DNA from 2 places in the Mitsuaria sp. MSU3D genome. Region 1 is predicted to be linked to the other one. Evidence: predicted binding sites of a transcription regulator. Region 1 holds the regulator's gene; the other holds the start of a gene.
What was found. Region 1 encodes LexA, which represses DNA repair genes until DNA is damaged. Its sites were predicted from a motif close to ACTGTATNNNNATACAGT; they were not measured.
Positions count from the first base shown of each region.

Region 2: a site for LexA is predicted at 1,834-1,851, ahead of ruvA (Holliday junction branch migration protein RuvA). Genes of this name have one in related genera too.

Region 1 is NZ_CP200314.1:1,240,138-1,247,805, reverse strand. It holds gene AC1VNM_RS05750 (MarR family winged helix-turn-helix transcriptional regulator) at 1-79, shown strand, start outside; gene AC1VNM_RS05745 (organic hydroperoxide resistance protein) at 129-563, shown strand; gene AC1VNM_RS05740 (asparaginase) at 672-1,598, opposite strand; gene lexA (transcriptional repressor LexA) at 1,722-2,399, shown strand; gene AC1VNM_RS05730 (helix-hairpin-helix domain-containing protein) at 2,417-2,722, shown strand; tRNA gene AC1VNM_RS05725 (tRNA-Asp) at 2,788-2,864, opposite strand; tRNA gene AC1VNM_RS05720 (tRNA-Glu) at 2,967-3,042, opposite strand; tRNA gene AC1VNM_RS05715 (tRNA-Ala) at 3,105-3,180, opposite strand; tRNA gene AC1VNM_RS05710 (tRNA-Asp) at 3,228-3,304, opposite strand; tRNA gene AC1VNM_RS05705 (tRNA-Glu) at 3,487-3,562, opposite strand; tRNA gene AC1VNM_RS05700 (tRNA-Ala) at 3,605-3,680, opposite strand; gene gltX (glutamate--tRNA ligase) at 3,825-5,225, opposite strand; gene AC1VNM_RS05690 (O-succinylhomoserine sulfhydrylase) at 5,222-6,457, opposite strand; gene purF (amidophosphoribosyltransferase) at 6,457-7,668, opposite strand, start outside.
Region 2 is NZ_CP200314.1:4,447,903-4,455,570, reverse strand. It holds gene AC1VNM_RS19585 (porin) at 1-36, shown strand, start outside; gene ruvB (Holliday junction branch migration DNA helicase RuvB) at 128-1,192, opposite strand; gene ruvA (Holliday junction branch migration protein RuvA) at 1,221-1,790, opposite strand; gene AC1VNM_RS19570 (response regulator) at 1,901-2,554, opposite strand; gene AC1VNM_RS19565 (sensor histidine kinase) at 2,696-4,171, opposite strand; partial or broken gene AC1VNM_RS19560 (PhoH family protein) at 4,264-5,217, shown strand; gene ybeY (rRNA maturation RNase YbeY) at 5,565-6,011, shown strand; gene AC1VNM_RS19550 (magnesium transporter CorA family protein) at 6,015-7,109, opposite strand; gene hemB (porphobilinogen synthase) at 7,151-7,668, opposite strand, start outside.

The DNA.
Region 1 (7,668 bases):
ATTGCGAGCCAATGTACTGACCCATCTGGCACGCGATCCCGCTGATCCCGTCACTGTCGACGAGGATGGCGAGACCTGACCCCGAGTTGTCCTTTCACCCCTCACCCATCACCACCAAGGAGCCTCACATGGCCATCGAAAAAGCCCTCTACACCGCCACCGCCACCGCCACCGGCGGCCGTCAAGGCACCGCGCAATCGTCCGACGGCGCGCTGAAGGTCGATCTGTCCACGCCGAAGGAACTCGGCGGCGGCGGCGGCCCCGGCACCAACCCGGAACAGCTGTTCGCGGCGGGCTACTCGGCCTGCTTCATCGGCGCGATGAAGGCCGTCTCGGGTCGCAACAAGGTCGCGCTGCCGGCCGAAGTCTCGATCACCAGCGAAGTCGGCATCGGCCCCCACGCCAACAAGCCGGGCGCCTTCGGCATCGCCGTGTCGATGAAGATCTCCGTGCCGGGCATGGACCGCGCCGCGCTGGAGAAGCTGGTCGCCGAAGCCCATGAGGTCTGCCCGTACTCGAACGCCACGCGCGGCAACATCGACGTCACGCTGACGATCGTCTGATCATCCGGGTCCGGCTCGTTCCGGACTCTCGATGGAAAAAAAGCGCCGGCAATGCCGGCGCTTTTTCGTTGGCGCATGCTTGCGCGCGCGTTCGTTGGCGCGGTGAGATCAGCGGGAGCGCAGCAGCGTGAGCATCAATTCGATGCGCGCCGCCCAGGGCGACAGCGCGGCCGCGGGCTCGTCGGACGCGCCGACGATGCGCCCCTGCGCGCAGCGCGTCGTTCGCCAGACCGGGATACCGGCGTCCTTCAGCGCCTGCACTGGCACGTCGAGCGCACGATTCAGCGTGCCATTCCCGGTGCAGGCCAGCACCAGCCCCTGGAGCCCCGCCGCACGCCACGCGTCGAGCGAACGCGCTTCCGAGCCGGCGTGGCTGCCGAGCACCTCGACCCAAGGCCACCGCGACGCGTCTTCGGGAAGCAGACCCACACCCAACGCCTCGCCTTGCGGCCAGTCGCGGAAGCGGCGCAGCGCACCCTCCTCCACCACGGCCAGTGGACCAGCGTCGGGCCCCGCCTCGAAGGCGTTCAGGCGATAGCTGTGCGTCTTGCGCAGTTCCAGGCCGGACCACACCTGACCCGCCACGACCGCGACGACGCCGCGCACGCCTTCGGCTTCGGCAACAGCCACCGCATCCAGCAGGTTCTGCGGACCATCCGCCTGGATGGCCGTCGCGGGGCGCATCGCGGCCGTCAGGACCACCGGCTTCTCCGGCGCGAGCACGCGCTGCAGCAGGTAAGCAGTCTCCTCGAGCGTGTCGGTGCCATGCGTGATCACGATGCCGCGGACCTCGGGGCGATCCAGATGCTCCCGCACCCGACGAGCGAGTCGCGCCCAGGTCGCGTGATCCATGTCCTTGCTGTCGAGCTGAGCCAGCTGCTCAGCCTCAAGCGCCTTCGACGCCAACGCCGGTACCGCGCTCACCAGCGACTCGACCGACAGCGAGCCGGCCTTGTAGCCGACGTTGTCCGTCGCGCTGCCGGAGGTCCCGGCGATGGTCCCGCCGGTGCCGATGATCACGAGGGTCTGGGCCACACTTTGCAATTTCTCGTCTCCTGTATAAAAATCCAGATGCTGGATGAATTCTCAGGCGGCTTTTGAACCATCAGGGTCGCCGCGTTCTCGACATCCGGTCCTCAATGGAAAAAAGGCTTGCTCGTGGATACACCGCCCAAACTCACTGCCCGGCAACAGCAGATCTTCGATCTGGTCCGCGACAGCATCGAGAGCACCGGCTCGCCGCCCACCCGCGCGGAGATCGCGCAGCAACTGGGATTCAAGTCCGCGAATGCGGCCGAGGAACACCTGCAGGCTCTGGCGCGAAAAGGCGTCATCGAGTTGGTCGGCGGTACCGCACGTGGGATCCGCCTGCCGTCGACCGCCTTGCGTCAGGTCAATCGCGCCCGGGAGCACAGCCAGTTCGCGCTGCCGCTGGCGAGCCTCGCACAGTTGACGCTGCCGCTCGTGGGCCGCGTCGCTGCCGGCGCGCCGATCCTCGCCGAGGAACATGTCGAGCAGCACTATAGCGTCGACCCCTCGATGTTCTCGAAGGCGCCCGACTTCCTGCTCCGCGTCAAAGGCATGAGCATGAAGGACATCGGCATCATGGACGGCGACCTGCTCGCCGTTCAGAAGATCAGCGAGGCGCGCAATGGCCAGGTCGTCGTGGCGCGCATCGGTGAAGAGGTCACCGTGAAGCGCTTCCAGCGCCATGCCGACGGCATTCGCCTGCTGCCGGAGAACCCGGACTTCCAACCGATCGAGGTCACCCCCGATGAGGAGTTTGCGATCGAAGGCCTGGCAGTCGGTCTGATCCGTTCCGGCGGCTTTCACTGAGCGCCGCCATCCCCCTCATGAGCGCGCGAAAGACGCACAGCAAAGCAGCCTCGGCCGCCGAATGCGCGTCTCTGCGGCAGATTCCCAACATCGGACCGGCGATGGTGCGGGATTTCGAGTTGATGGGGATTCATCAGCCGATGGATCTCGTGGGCGCCGATGCCTTCGCGCTGTATCAGCGGATTTGCAAACTCACCGGTCAGCGGCATGACCCGTGCGTCCTGGATACTTATATGGCCGCCGTCGATTTCATGAACGGCGGCCCTCCCCGTGATTGGTGGAGTTATACGGCGCAGCGCAAGCGCGAGTATCCGGATATCTGATTGAAGAACAAAAGCGACGACCAAAGAAAAAACCCTGCCGATTTGCATCGACAGGGTTTTAATGTTGGCGGAGTGGACGGGGCTCGAACCCGCGACCCCCGGCGTGACAGGCCGGTATTCTAACCAACTGAACTACCACTCCAGATACGACGCTATTGAGTGCATCGATATCATTTGCGAACAAATTCTGCTGCAAGCAATCAGTTCCATACAGAACTGCGATGCAGCCAAGCCTTGTCAAACTTGGCGTCCCCTAGGGGATTCGAACCCCTGTAGCCACCGTGAAAGGGTGGTGTCCTAGGCCTCTAGACGAAGGGGACAGGACCTGCTTGTTTTGACTCGAACTGCGCGTACCTTGCAACCGTCACACCCGAAGGCGTTCTGGTGGAGGTAAGCGGGATCGAACCGCTGACCTCTTGCATGCCATGCAAGCGCTCTCCCAGCTGAGCTATACCCCCGAATGCTTTCGCATCGAATCGGTACGCCGCCCGAGTCTCAACTGTGTTGGCGGAGTGGACGGGGCTCGAACCCGCGACCCCCGGCGTGACAGGCCGGTATTCTAACCAACTGAACTACCACTCCAGATACTCAAGACCTTTCGATCTGTCGCATCAAACTCTTCTTGCTTTGATTTCATCAATCACTTGATGTCATCGCTGCGTCGATTTCGTTACTGTACCTGATTTTGACAACGATCAAATCGATTTCCGAAGAATTTTTCGATTTTCTCGTTCAATCTCTGGTCAGTAACCAAGCTCGAAACTTGGCGTCCCCTAGGGGATTCGAACCCCTGTAGCCACCGTGAAAGGGTGGTGTCCTAGGCCTCTAGACGAAGGGGACTGAACCTTCTTCCTTGAACCGCGCGCCACGCAAACTGAAGTTTGGTGGAGGTAAGCGGGATCGAACCGCTGACCTCTTGCATGCCATGCAAGCGCTCTCCCAGCTGAGCTATACCCCCTTCGGGGAATTCGACCCGGCTTCTTTTCGGCTTTCTGAATTTCATCGGGGAGCTCGCGCTCCCCGTTTAATTCATCGTCTGCCGCTTCGAAGTTCGTTTCGAACGTCGCGCTGTTCAAGCGAGAACGAGAGTATAGATCGAGTTTTAAACAGAACGCAAGCGGTTCAACAAAATTTCTTTGTCGAAAAGTTCCAGCACCGCATCCACCGACGGCGTCTGCGAACGACCGCAGGCCAGCACCCGCACGGGAATCGCCAGTTGCGGCATCTTGATGCCGTACGCCGTGATCGTTTCCTTGATCGCGGCGCTGATCGACGCCTTGTCCCAATTCGCCAGCGCGTCGAGCTTGTCCGCCAGCGCCAGCACGGCCGGCTTCACGGCATCGGTCAGGTGCTGGGCCCGGTCCGCCTCGCTCGGCGTCACCGGCGACACATACATCGCCAGCCAGTCTGCCAGCGCCACCGTGGTACTGCAGCGATCCTTGAACAGCGCGCACATCGCTTCGAGGCGCTCCGGCGCGGCCAGGCCACGCCTGCCAAGTTGCACCGCCACCAGCGACGCCAGACGCGCGTCATCGGCCAACTTGATGTAGTGCGAGTTGACCCATTCCAGCTTGGCCGGATCCCATTGCGCGGGGCTCTTCGAGAGATGGCTGCCGTCGAACCATGACACCAGTTGCGCCACGCTGTAGAGCTCGTCGTCGCCGTGACTCCAGCCCAGGCGCGACAGGTAGTTCAGCATCGCCTCGGGCAGATAGCCGTTCTCCTCATACGCGGTGACGCTGACCGCGCCACGGCGCTTGGACAGCTTCAGTCCGTCATCGCCCAGGATCACCGGGATGTGGCCGAACGCCGGCAGCGCCGCGCCCAATGCGTTGAACAGGTTGATCTGCCAGGGCGTGTTGTTGATGTGCTCATCGCCGCGGAAGACATGGGTGATCTTCATGTCCCAGTCGTCGATCACGACCGCGAAGTTGTAGGTCGGGACGCCGTCCGGACGCAGCAGGATGAGGTCGTCGATCTCGCGGTTGTTGATCGTGATCGGTCCCTTGACCAGGTCGTCCCAGGTCACGTCGCCGTCGACCGGATTCTTGAAACGCACCACCGGCTCGATGCCCGCGGGAATCGCGGGCAGCGTCTTGCCCGGCTCCGGACGCCAGGTGCCGTCGTAGCGCCGCTTCTCGCCACGCGCCTCCTGGCCCGCCTTCATCGCGGCGAGCTCCTCGGGCGAGCAGTAGCAACGGTAGGCGGTGCCGGCAGCGATCATCTGCTCGATCACCGCGTGATAGCGCTCCAGGCGCTGCATCTGGTAGACCGGGCCTTCGTCGTACTCGAGGCCCAGCCACCGCATCGATGCCAGGATCTGGTCGACCGAATCCTGCGTCGATCGCGCGACGTCGGTGTCCTCGATGCGCAGCACGAATTCGCCGCCATGATGGCGCGCGTAGGCCCACGAGAACAGTGCCGTGCGCGCTGTGCCCAGGTGCAGGAAGCCCGTCGGCGACGGGGCGATGCGGGTGCGGACCGGGGTGGAAGGAGTCGTCATAGGGAATTCAAACCGCGGGCCAGGTCGGCCTTGATGTCTTCGATGTCTTCCAGGCCGACCGCGACGCGGATCAGACCCTGCGTGATGCCGGCCGCCTGGCGCTGCGGCTCGGTGAGCCGGCCGTGCGAAGTGCTGGCCGGATGAGTGATGGTGGTCTTGGTGTCGCCGAGGTTGGCGGTGATCGAGCAGATGCGAGTCTGGTCGATCACCTGGAACGCCGCGGCGCGGCCGCCGTCCTCGCCACCGCTCTTCACGATGAAGGACACGACCGCCCCGCCCTGCCCGCCTTGCTGGCGCATCGCGAGCTCATGCTGCGGATGCGACTTCAGGCCCGGGTAGTACACACGCTCGATGCCGGGGTGCGCCTCCAGCCATTCGGCCAACACGGCGGCGCTCGCGGTCTGCGCCTTCATGCGCACCGACAGCGTCTCCATGCCCTTGAGCACGACCCAGGCGTTGAACGGCGACAGCGACATGCCCACCGAGCGCATCACGGGGGTGAACACCTCGTCGACGTGCTTCGCGGAGGCGCAGATCGCGCCCGCGATCACGCGGCCCTGCCCGTCGAGGTACTTGGTGCCGGAATGGATGATGAAGTCCGCGCCCATCTTCGCCGGTTGCTGCAGCGCGGGCGAGGCGAAGCAGTTGTCGACGGCCAGCAGCGCGCCGTGCGCGTGCGCGATCTCCGCCAGCGCGGCGACATTGCAGACCTCGGTCAGCGGATTGGTCGGCGTCTCGGCGAACAGCAGCTTCGTGTTGGGTTGCAGGGCCCCCTTCCACTCGGCCAGGTCAGTCTGCGACACGAAGGTCGTCTGGACGCCGAACTTGCCGAACTCGCCCTGCAGCAGCTTGATGGTCGAGCCGAACACCGAGCGCGAGCACACCACGTGGTCGCCGGACTTCAGCAGGCCCATGACCAGCAGCATGATCGCGGACATGCCCGACGAAGTCGCGATGCAGGCCTCGGTGCCTTCGAGCGCGGCGAGCCGGCGCTCCATCATCATGACCGTGGGATTCGAGAAGCGGCTGTAGACGAAGGCCTCTTCCTCGTTGGCGAAACGGCGCGCGGCGGTGGCTGCGTCCGGATGCACGAAGGAACTGGTCAGGTACAGCGCTTCCGAGTTCTCGCCCCACGGCGACGGCGGCAGGCCTTCGCGGACGGCGAGCGTGTCCAGCCGGACGTCGGCGGGCAGGTCCACGCGCGGGATGCCGCCCTTCTTGTCGTTGCCCATCACTGGTCTCCGCCGCTCTGCAGCGCCAGACGGCTGCGCGCCGGCATGTCCTCTTCCTCCGGCTGCGACTTGCGCTGCGCCTGCAGCGTGGCGAAGTCCTCGGCCGACACGTCGCCGGTGATGTAGGTGCCGTCGAAGCAGGAGGCCTCGAAACCGTTCAGCCCCGGGCGGAGCTGGCCGACCACGCGCTTCATCGCATCGACGTCCTGGTAGATCAGCGCGTCGGCGCCGATGAACTGGCGGATCTCCTCGATCGAGCGGCCGTGGGCGATCAGTTCCTCCTTGGTCGGCATGTCGATGCCGTAGACGTTGGGGAAGCGCACCGGCGGCGCGGCCGAGGCCAGGTAGACCTTGTTCGCGCCGGCCTCGCGGGCCATCTGGACGATTTCCTTGGAGGTCGTGCCGCGCACGATGGAGTCGTCGACCAGCAGCACGTTGCGGCCCTTGAATTCGAGGCCGATCGCGTTGAGCTTCTGGCGCACCGACTTCTTGCGCGTGGACTGGCCCGGCATGATGAAGGTCCGGCCGACGTAGCGGTTCTTCACGAAGCCCTCGCGATACGGCTTGCCGATGCGGTGCGCGAGCTGCATCGCCGACGGGCGGCTGGACTCGGGAATCGGGATGACGACGTCGATCTCGCTCGGCGGGATCGTCGAGATCAGGCGCTGGGCCAGGGTCTCGCCCATGTTCAGCCGGGCCTGGTAGACCGAGATGCCGTCCATCACCGAGTCCGGGCGCGCCAGATAGACGAACTCGAACATGCAGGGGTTCAGCGTCGGGTTCTCGGCGCACTGCTGCGTGTGGACCGTGCCGTGGGTGTCGATGAACAGGGCCTCGCCGGGCGCGAGGTCGCGCGTCAGCGTGTGCGCCGTGCCTTCGAGCGCCACGCTCTCGCTGGCGACCATGACCTCGCCGTCGGCCGCCTGGCCGAAGCACAAGGGGCGGATGCCGTAGGGGTCGCGGAACGCGAGCAGGCCATGCCCGGCGATCAGGGCGATCACGGCGTAGGAGCCCTTGATCCGCTTGTGCACCGTGCCCACGGCCTTGAAGATCTGCGCCGGCGTCAGCGGCAGGTCGCGGCCGGCCCGCTCGAGCTCATGCGCGAGCACGTTGATCAGGACTTCGGTATCGCTCTCGGTGTTGATGTGGCGGCGGTCGACGTCGAACAGCTCGTCCTTCAGCGCATGCGCGTTGGTGAGGTTGCCGTTGTG
Region 2 (7,668 bases), 3.2 Mb from region 1:
AACTCGTTCGCCCTGGGTGTTCGTCACAACTTCTGATCTCCGGATCACGAAGCAGAAAGGCGCTCCTCGGAGCGCCTTTTTCATTGCAGCGTCGGTGCACCTGTTGTCTTGCAGGCTCAGCCGGCGCTCATTCAAGCTCGAACAACTGCCCCGCCTGTTTCGGCGGAGCGACTCCGAGGTGGCGATACGCCGCCAGCGTTGCGATCCGCCCGCGGGGGGTGCGCTGGAGAAAGCCCTGCTGGATCAGATAAGGCTCGATGACGTCCTCGATGGTGCCGGGCTCTTCGCCGATCGCCGCAGCGACGTTGTCCAGCCCCACCGGCCCGCCGTCGAAGCGGTGCACCACCGCCTCAAGCAACTTGCGGTCCATCAGATCGAAGCCCAGCGGATCGACGTCCAGCATCGCCAACGCCTTTTCCGCGATCGTGCGGGTGATGGTGCCATCGGCCTTGACGTCGGCGTAATCGCGGACGCGACGCAGCAACCGGTTGGCGATCCGCGGCGTGCCGCGCGAACGCCGCGCAACCTCGAGCGCGCCTGCCGGCTCGATCGGTGCGCCGAGCAGCGACGCGGACCGCGTCACGATGCGCTGCAGTTCATCGGCCGTGTAGAACTCCAGCCGGGCGACGATGCCGAAGCGATCGCGCAGTGGGTTGGTCAGCATGCCGGCGCGCGTGGTCGCGCCGATCAGCGTGAACGGCTGCAGGTCAAGCTTGATCGAACGCGCTGCCGGGCCTTCGCCGATCATGATGTCGATCTGGTAGTCCTCGAGCGCCGGATAGAGGATTTCCTCGACGACCGGCGAAAGCCGGTGGATCTCGTCGATGAACAGCACGTCGTTGCGCTCGAGGTTGGTCAGGATGGCGGCGAGGTCCTTGGGCTTTTCGAGGACCGGCCCGCTGGTCTGGCGCAGGTTGACGCCCAGCTCCGCGGCCACGATGTGACTCAGCGTCGTCTTGCCCAATCCCGGCGGTCCGAAAAGCAGCACGTGATCGAGCGCCTCGCGTCGCTTTTTCGCGGCGCCGATAAAGATCTCCAGCTGCTCCCGCGCCTTGGCTTGGCCGACGTACTCGTCGAGCAGCTTGGGGCGCAGTGCGCGTTCGATCGCGTCCTCGTTCGGCGACGCCGGTTGTGCGCTGATCAGGCGGGCCTGCTGCGGCGCGGGCGTGAAGTCGTCGGTCTGGATGCTCATGGTGGGAGGGTACGCCGCGCGCGCGGATTCATGACAGGTGCTTCATCGCCAGCTTGATGCCTTCGCTGACGCCAATGTCCCCCGGCAGCGTCTTCAGCGCCGTACCGGCTTCCTTCTCGCTGTAACCCAGCGCGACCAGCGCCTGGAGGATGTCGGCCTGCGCGTCGTTGGCCACGGACACCGGCAGCGACAGGTCGGGGCTCAGCTTGCCCTTGAGCTCCAGCAGCAGCCGTTCGGCCGTCTTCTTCCCGATGCCCGGGACCTTCACGAGACGGCCAGCCTCCTGCCTGGATACGGCCTGCGCCAGGTCGCCGACCGACATGCCGGACAGCAGCGACAAGGCCATCTTGGGGCCGACGCCGCTGATCTTGATCAGCAGACGGAAGGTGCTGCGCTCTTCGGCTGTGAGGAAGCCGAAGAGGACGTGGGCATCCTCGCGGATGCTCAGGTGCGTCAGCAGTGTGGCGCGCTCGCCCAGGCCCGGCAGATTGAAGAAGGTGCTCATCGGCACATCGACTTCGTAGCCGACGCCTTGCACGTCGATGAGGACCTGCGGGGGCGATTTTTCCGCAATGACGCCGGTGAGCTTGCCGATCATGGGCGCGGATTATCCGCGTTCAGCGGCGATTCGACGGTGATTTGCTGGATGTTTGTCCAGTATTTTCCCGAGGCGTGCGGCCACGCCTCGAGATCCGGCGCGCGAAGCGCTCAGTTGCGCCCGAAAAGCCCCAGGCGTTGTGCTTCCAGCGCCGCTTCGGCGCGCGAGCTCACATTGAGCTTGCGGTAGATCTGCTTCACATAGTCGGCGATCGTGTGGCGCGACAGCCCCAACTGCACGCCGATCTCCGGCAGCGTGAAGCCCTTGGCGACGCGAAGCAGCACTTCCGTCTCGCGGTCCGTCAGCGAGACCTCGTGCAGCACCTGCGCGGCCTGCGGCCGGCGTTGCGACGTGAAGTAGGCGATGACCTTGCGCGCGATCGACGGGGACAGCGGCGGCTCTCCCTGGCTGATGCGCTGGAGCTGCTCGACCAGCAGCTCGCGCGATTGCTCCTTGAGCAGGTAGCCGAAGGCACCGGCCTGCAGGGCAGGGAAGAGATGCTCGTCGTCGTCGTGGATGGTGACGATCACCGACTGGACTTCAGGCTGTTTCTCTCGCAGCGCGGAGATCACGTCGACCCCGGAACCGTCCGGCAGGCCCAGGTCCAGCAGGGCCAGCGTGAAGCGCTGCGAGTTGACCTGCTGCAATGCGTCCTGCACCCGCGAGCACTCGGTGACGACCGCGTTGGCGAAGACCTGTTTGACCAGGACCTTGAGCCAGGCGCGGATTTCGGGAATGTCTTCGAGGAGCAGGATGTGGTTCATGGCGCGGATTCTTGCTCAGGATTGTCGTGCGGGCGGAGTGCTCGCTGACTTCCTGCAACGGTACGGCTTTCTGGAGGGACTGACCATCCTGATCAACGCCGGACTGTGGCGCCGGCGGCAATGGATCACGCTGGCATGCGATCAGAGCGGGATCGTCAGCCGGATGACGGTGCCCCAACCGGGGCCGGATTCGACCAGGCACTGACCATGCATCTGCTTGGCGCGCGCCTTCATGCTGGCCATGCCGTGTCCCTTGTCCAGGCGACCTTCGAGCTCCAGCGGGATGCCCTGGCCGTTGTCCTGGATCACCACGGAGAAGTAGCCGTCCTGCGCCGAGCAGCTGATCACGCAATGCGTGGCGCCGCTGTGCTTGATGATGTTGCTCACCGATTCGCGCAGGATGCGCGTCGTCTGCACGTAGGCGCGGGCGGGGAAGGTGTGCTCGATGTCCTCGGCGGGCGATTTCCACTCGGCCAGGATGTTGGCCTGTGCCAGTCGCGAGACCACCTCCGCGCGCCAGTCCCCCAGCGCGTCCAGCAGTTGCACGGGCTTGCCGGTCAGGCCACGCACCGACAGCCGCATCTCCTCGAGCGCCTCGCGCGCGAGCGTGGAGATCCGGTCCGACTCGCTGGTGTGGACGATGGTCAGCAGCTTGGCACCCAGGTCGTCGTGCAGGTCGGCGGCGATGCGCTTGCGCTCGCGTTCGGTGACCTGCTCCAGCTTGGTTTCCGCGACCTGATCGAAATGGCGCTCCAGCTCGGCGATGCGCTCCTGCAGACGCAACTCGCCTTGCAGGACGGCGAGCTCGGACTGCGTGAGCGCGCGGGCGAACTCGCGCACGCGATGCAGGCCGAGTCCCAGCAGGCACAGTGGCCCGAGGATGCCCGCCAGACCGCTGCCCGGCAGCGTCCAAGCGGCCAGCACCGCGAGCGCGCCGAAGCCGATCAGCACGCAGCTGAGGATGAAGTCGGACTGCGGGTATCGCTCCTCCAGCGTCGGGAGGAACATGTCCTGCCACAGATGCCAGAGATGCCAACCCATCGCGACCAGCAACTGGGCGCCCAACCACCAGAGCGCGAAGGAGGCGATCCGTGTTGCCGGCACCGGCAGCAGCAACGCGGCAGGAAAGAGCAGCGCCTGGGCCAGCAGCGCGCGATGCATGCGGCGATCGCGTCGTCGCATCCGCCGCATCAGGTAATGGATGGCGCACCACAGCAGCCACGGCGCCAGGATCACCGCGATCCCCGTGCGCCATGACGACAGGGGCGCGAGGCCAACCGTGACGACCCATCCCGGCATCAGCACGAGCAGCCAGCTGATGTGACGTTGGGCGCGGCGTTGCCAGATCAGCAATCCCAGCACGAAGGCCATCAACACCAGCGCGGACTGCAGACCATAGGCGAGCTGCGGCGCCAGACGCGTCCATAGCGTCGCGAAGGAATCGGTGGCGACGCCGTCGGCACCGGCGACCGCCGCGCCCGCGACCTGGGCGAGACAGACCGGCACGGCCAATGTCAGCGCGGCCGCGGCGCCGAACGCCGCAGGTCTGGATCCTCCCTGTGCCGGCACGGCATCGCAGTGGCCGGCGTCTCCTTGTTGTTCCGTGATCCGGTGCATGGGGGGCGATTGTGCAGGCGCAGCAAGCGCGCGGCGCACTGGCGCGCGACAATACCGCCCTCAACCCCCCTGAATACGGAGCCTCCTCCGCCTTGAACCTGCGCCACGCTTTCACCCCCGCCGACAACCGGCGTCTGTCGCACCTGTGCGGCCCGCTGGACGAGCATCTCCGCCAGATCGAGGCGGCGCTGACCGTGCGCATCACCCATCGCGCCGAGCACTTCAACATCGAGGGCGACCGCGCTCCGGCGCAGCGCACGCTCGCCTTGCTGGAGTCGCTGTACGCGCGGGCCGACCGGGCCATTCCCGGCGAGAGCCTGCGTCTGGCGATCGTCGAGGCCGCCAATGACGTGGCCGCGCCGACGAAGCTCGCCAACGGCGAGGACGCGGACGGCGACAACATCGTGCTGCGCACGCGCCGCGCCGACCTGGCCGGTCGCACGGGCAATCAGCATCTCTACCTGCGCAGCATCCTGTCGCACGACATCAGCTTCGGTATCGGCCCCGCAGGCACGGGCAAGACCTTCCTCGCGGTGGCCTGCGCGGTGGACGCGCTGGAGCGCTCGACCGTGCAGCGCATCATCCTGACGCGCCCGGCCGTCGAGGCGGGTGAGCGCCTCGGCTTCCTGCCCGGCGATCTGACGCAGAAGGTCGATCCCTACCTGCGCCCGCTCTACGACGCGCTCTACGACCTGATGGGCTTCGATCGCGTGACCAAGGCGTTCGAGAAGGGTCAGCTGGAAATCGCCCCGCTCGCCTTCATGCGGGGGCGCACGCTGAATCATGCGTTCGTCATCCTCGACGAAGCGCAGAACACGACGCCCGAGCAGATGAAGATGTTCCTGACGCGCATCGGCTTCGGCAGCAAGTGCGTGGTGACCGGCGACACGAGCCAGATCGACCTGCCGCGCGGCATGCACAGCGGGCTGGTCGACGCGGAGCAGGTGCTGGACGGTGTCGAGGGCATTGCGATCACGCGCTTCACGCGCGCGGACGTCGTGCGTCATCCGCTGGTCGCGCGCATCGTGCAGGCTTACGAGGACCAGGCGGAAGTGCTGGCGCGCGAGGAAGCGCGCGCCCAGGAAGAGCATCGTGCGCAGTTCGCGGAAGAGCGTGAAGAGCGTCGTCTGAGGGCATTGCGCATGCGCGAGGCGGCGATTCGATTCGATGAGGTGCCATCGGCACCGCCGCCGCCGCCGCCCGCACCGGTGAAGAAGGCGCCCACCAGGAAGCCCGCGTCCAGGCCGGCGGCGAAGAGCTCGGCGACGAAGCCCGTCGCGACGAAGACTGTCGCGAAGAAGGTGGCCGCGAAAAAGGTGGCCGTCAAGAAGCCCGCTGCGAAGCAGGCGGCGGCCAAGTCTGCCGGCAAGTCCGCGCGAAAGGGAGCCGCGCGATGAGCCGCCCAGAATTGAGCCTGTCGCTGCAGTTCGCGGACCCGCGCCACAAGGCGCTGCTGCCGCGGCACAAGGTGATCCGCTGGATGCGCGCCGCGCTGGAACTGCCGGGCGAGATCACTGTCCGCATCGTCGACGCGGAGGAAGGGCAGTCGCTCAACCGCGAGTACCGCTCGAAGGACTACGCGACCAACGTGCTGACCTTCGACTACACGCACGAGCCCGTTGTCGCCGCGGACCTTGTGATCTGCGCCGAGGTGGTCGAGCGCGAGGCGAAGGAGATGGGGCTGGACCTCGCGGCGCACTACGCGCACATGCTGGTCCACGGCACGCTGCACGCGCAAGGCTACGACCACGAAGAAGACGACGAGGCCGAGTTCATGGAAGCACGCGAGACCGAGGTGATGCTCGGCCTCGGCTTCGCCGATCCCTACGCCAGACGCTGAGCACTACTGCTGCGTGCCCAGGTAGCGCTTGCGCCAGAAGAAGGCGCCGAGCGCGAGGGCGGTGACGACCATGACGCCGACGGCGATCCAGAAGCCGGTGGCCCGGTGGATCAGCGGCAGGGTGTCGAAGTTCATGCCGAAGACGCCGGTGATCAGGTTCAGCGGCAGGAAGATGGCCGTCAGCACGGTCAGCGTCCGCATGATGTTGTTGGTGCGCTCGCCGGTGAGCGAGAAGTGCATCTGCACCGAGGTCTCGGCTGAAGTCTCCAGCCGCCGCACATGGGTCAGGACCCGCTCGACGTGTTCGAGCACGTCGCGCGACCGCACGCGCAGCAGCTCGCGCTCGCGCTCCGCGCGCGCATCGCCGACGGGCCATTCGCCGAGCGCGTCGATCCATTCCTGCACGGCGCTGCGCTGGTCCTCGCAGAGGTCTTCCAGCCGCGACAGCGTGTCACGGGCGTGCAGCACCACCGGCCAGTCGCGGAAGTGGCCGCGCCGATCGAGCAGCAGGTTCTGCAACGTGGTCAGCTGACGCGTGAGCAACCGGCGCAGATCCAGGTAGCTGTCCACCATGTGGTTGACCATGCGCAGCATCAGCTCGGCCGGGCTGTGGGGCAGGCGGGTGCTGCCACGCAGGTCGCGACCCTCTTGCTGCGCGCCGAGCTTGCCGGCGAAGTGATCCCGCAGCGAGCACTCGCCCGGATGCACCGTGATCAGCACGCGGTCGAAGACGGCGAAGCCGACCGGACTCGTGTCGATGGCCTTCAGGGCCTCGTTGACCGCCGCGGCGTGGCGGGGCTCATCGTCGGACAGGTACTGCTCGCTGCCGGGCATCGTCGCGAGCCGGCGGAAGACCATCAGGTCGTACGAGCTCGTGTAATCGAAATGCGACGGCAGCTGCGGATTCATCAGATCCGATACATGCAGGTCGAGCAGTTGCGCGCCGGCCCAGCGCATCAGCCGCTGCTGCAGCGTGCCGAGCTGGAGCTCGAATTCACGCCGCGGCAGCCCGATCCACAGGAAGCCCTCGGGCGGGAGTTCGTCGGGCAGCTCGGCGAGTTCCTCGTAGAGCGCGTCGCTGAGATGGAAGATGCGCATGCGTCGGTCGGGCAGCCGGCGTTCCCTGGAGCCGTCGAAGCTCAGGCGCCGGCGCGGATCAGGCGCGCCGCGTCCATCGCGAAGTAGGTCAGGATGCCGTCGGCGCCGGCGCGCTTGAAGGCGAGCAGCGCTTCGAGCATCACGGCGTCGTGGTCCAGCCAGCCGTTGGCCGCGGCGGCCTTGATCATGGCGTACTCGCCGCTGACCTGATAGGCGAAGGTCGGGACCTTGAACTCGTCCTTCACCCGGCGGACGATGTCCAGATACGGCAGGCCGGGCTTGACCATCACCATGTCGGCGCCTTCGGCCAGGTCCAGGCCGACTTCGCGCAGCGCTTCGTCGCTGTTGCCCGGGTCCATCTGGTAGGTCTTCTTGTCCGCCTTGCCGAGGTTGCTGCGCGAGCCGACCGCGTCGCGGAACGGGCCGTAGAAGGCACTGGCGTACTTGGCGCTGTAGGCCATGATCCGCGTGTGGATGTGGCTGTCGGCCTCGAGCGCGGCGCGGATCGCGCCGATGCGGCCGTCCATCATGTCGCTGGGCGCGACGATGTCCACGCCCG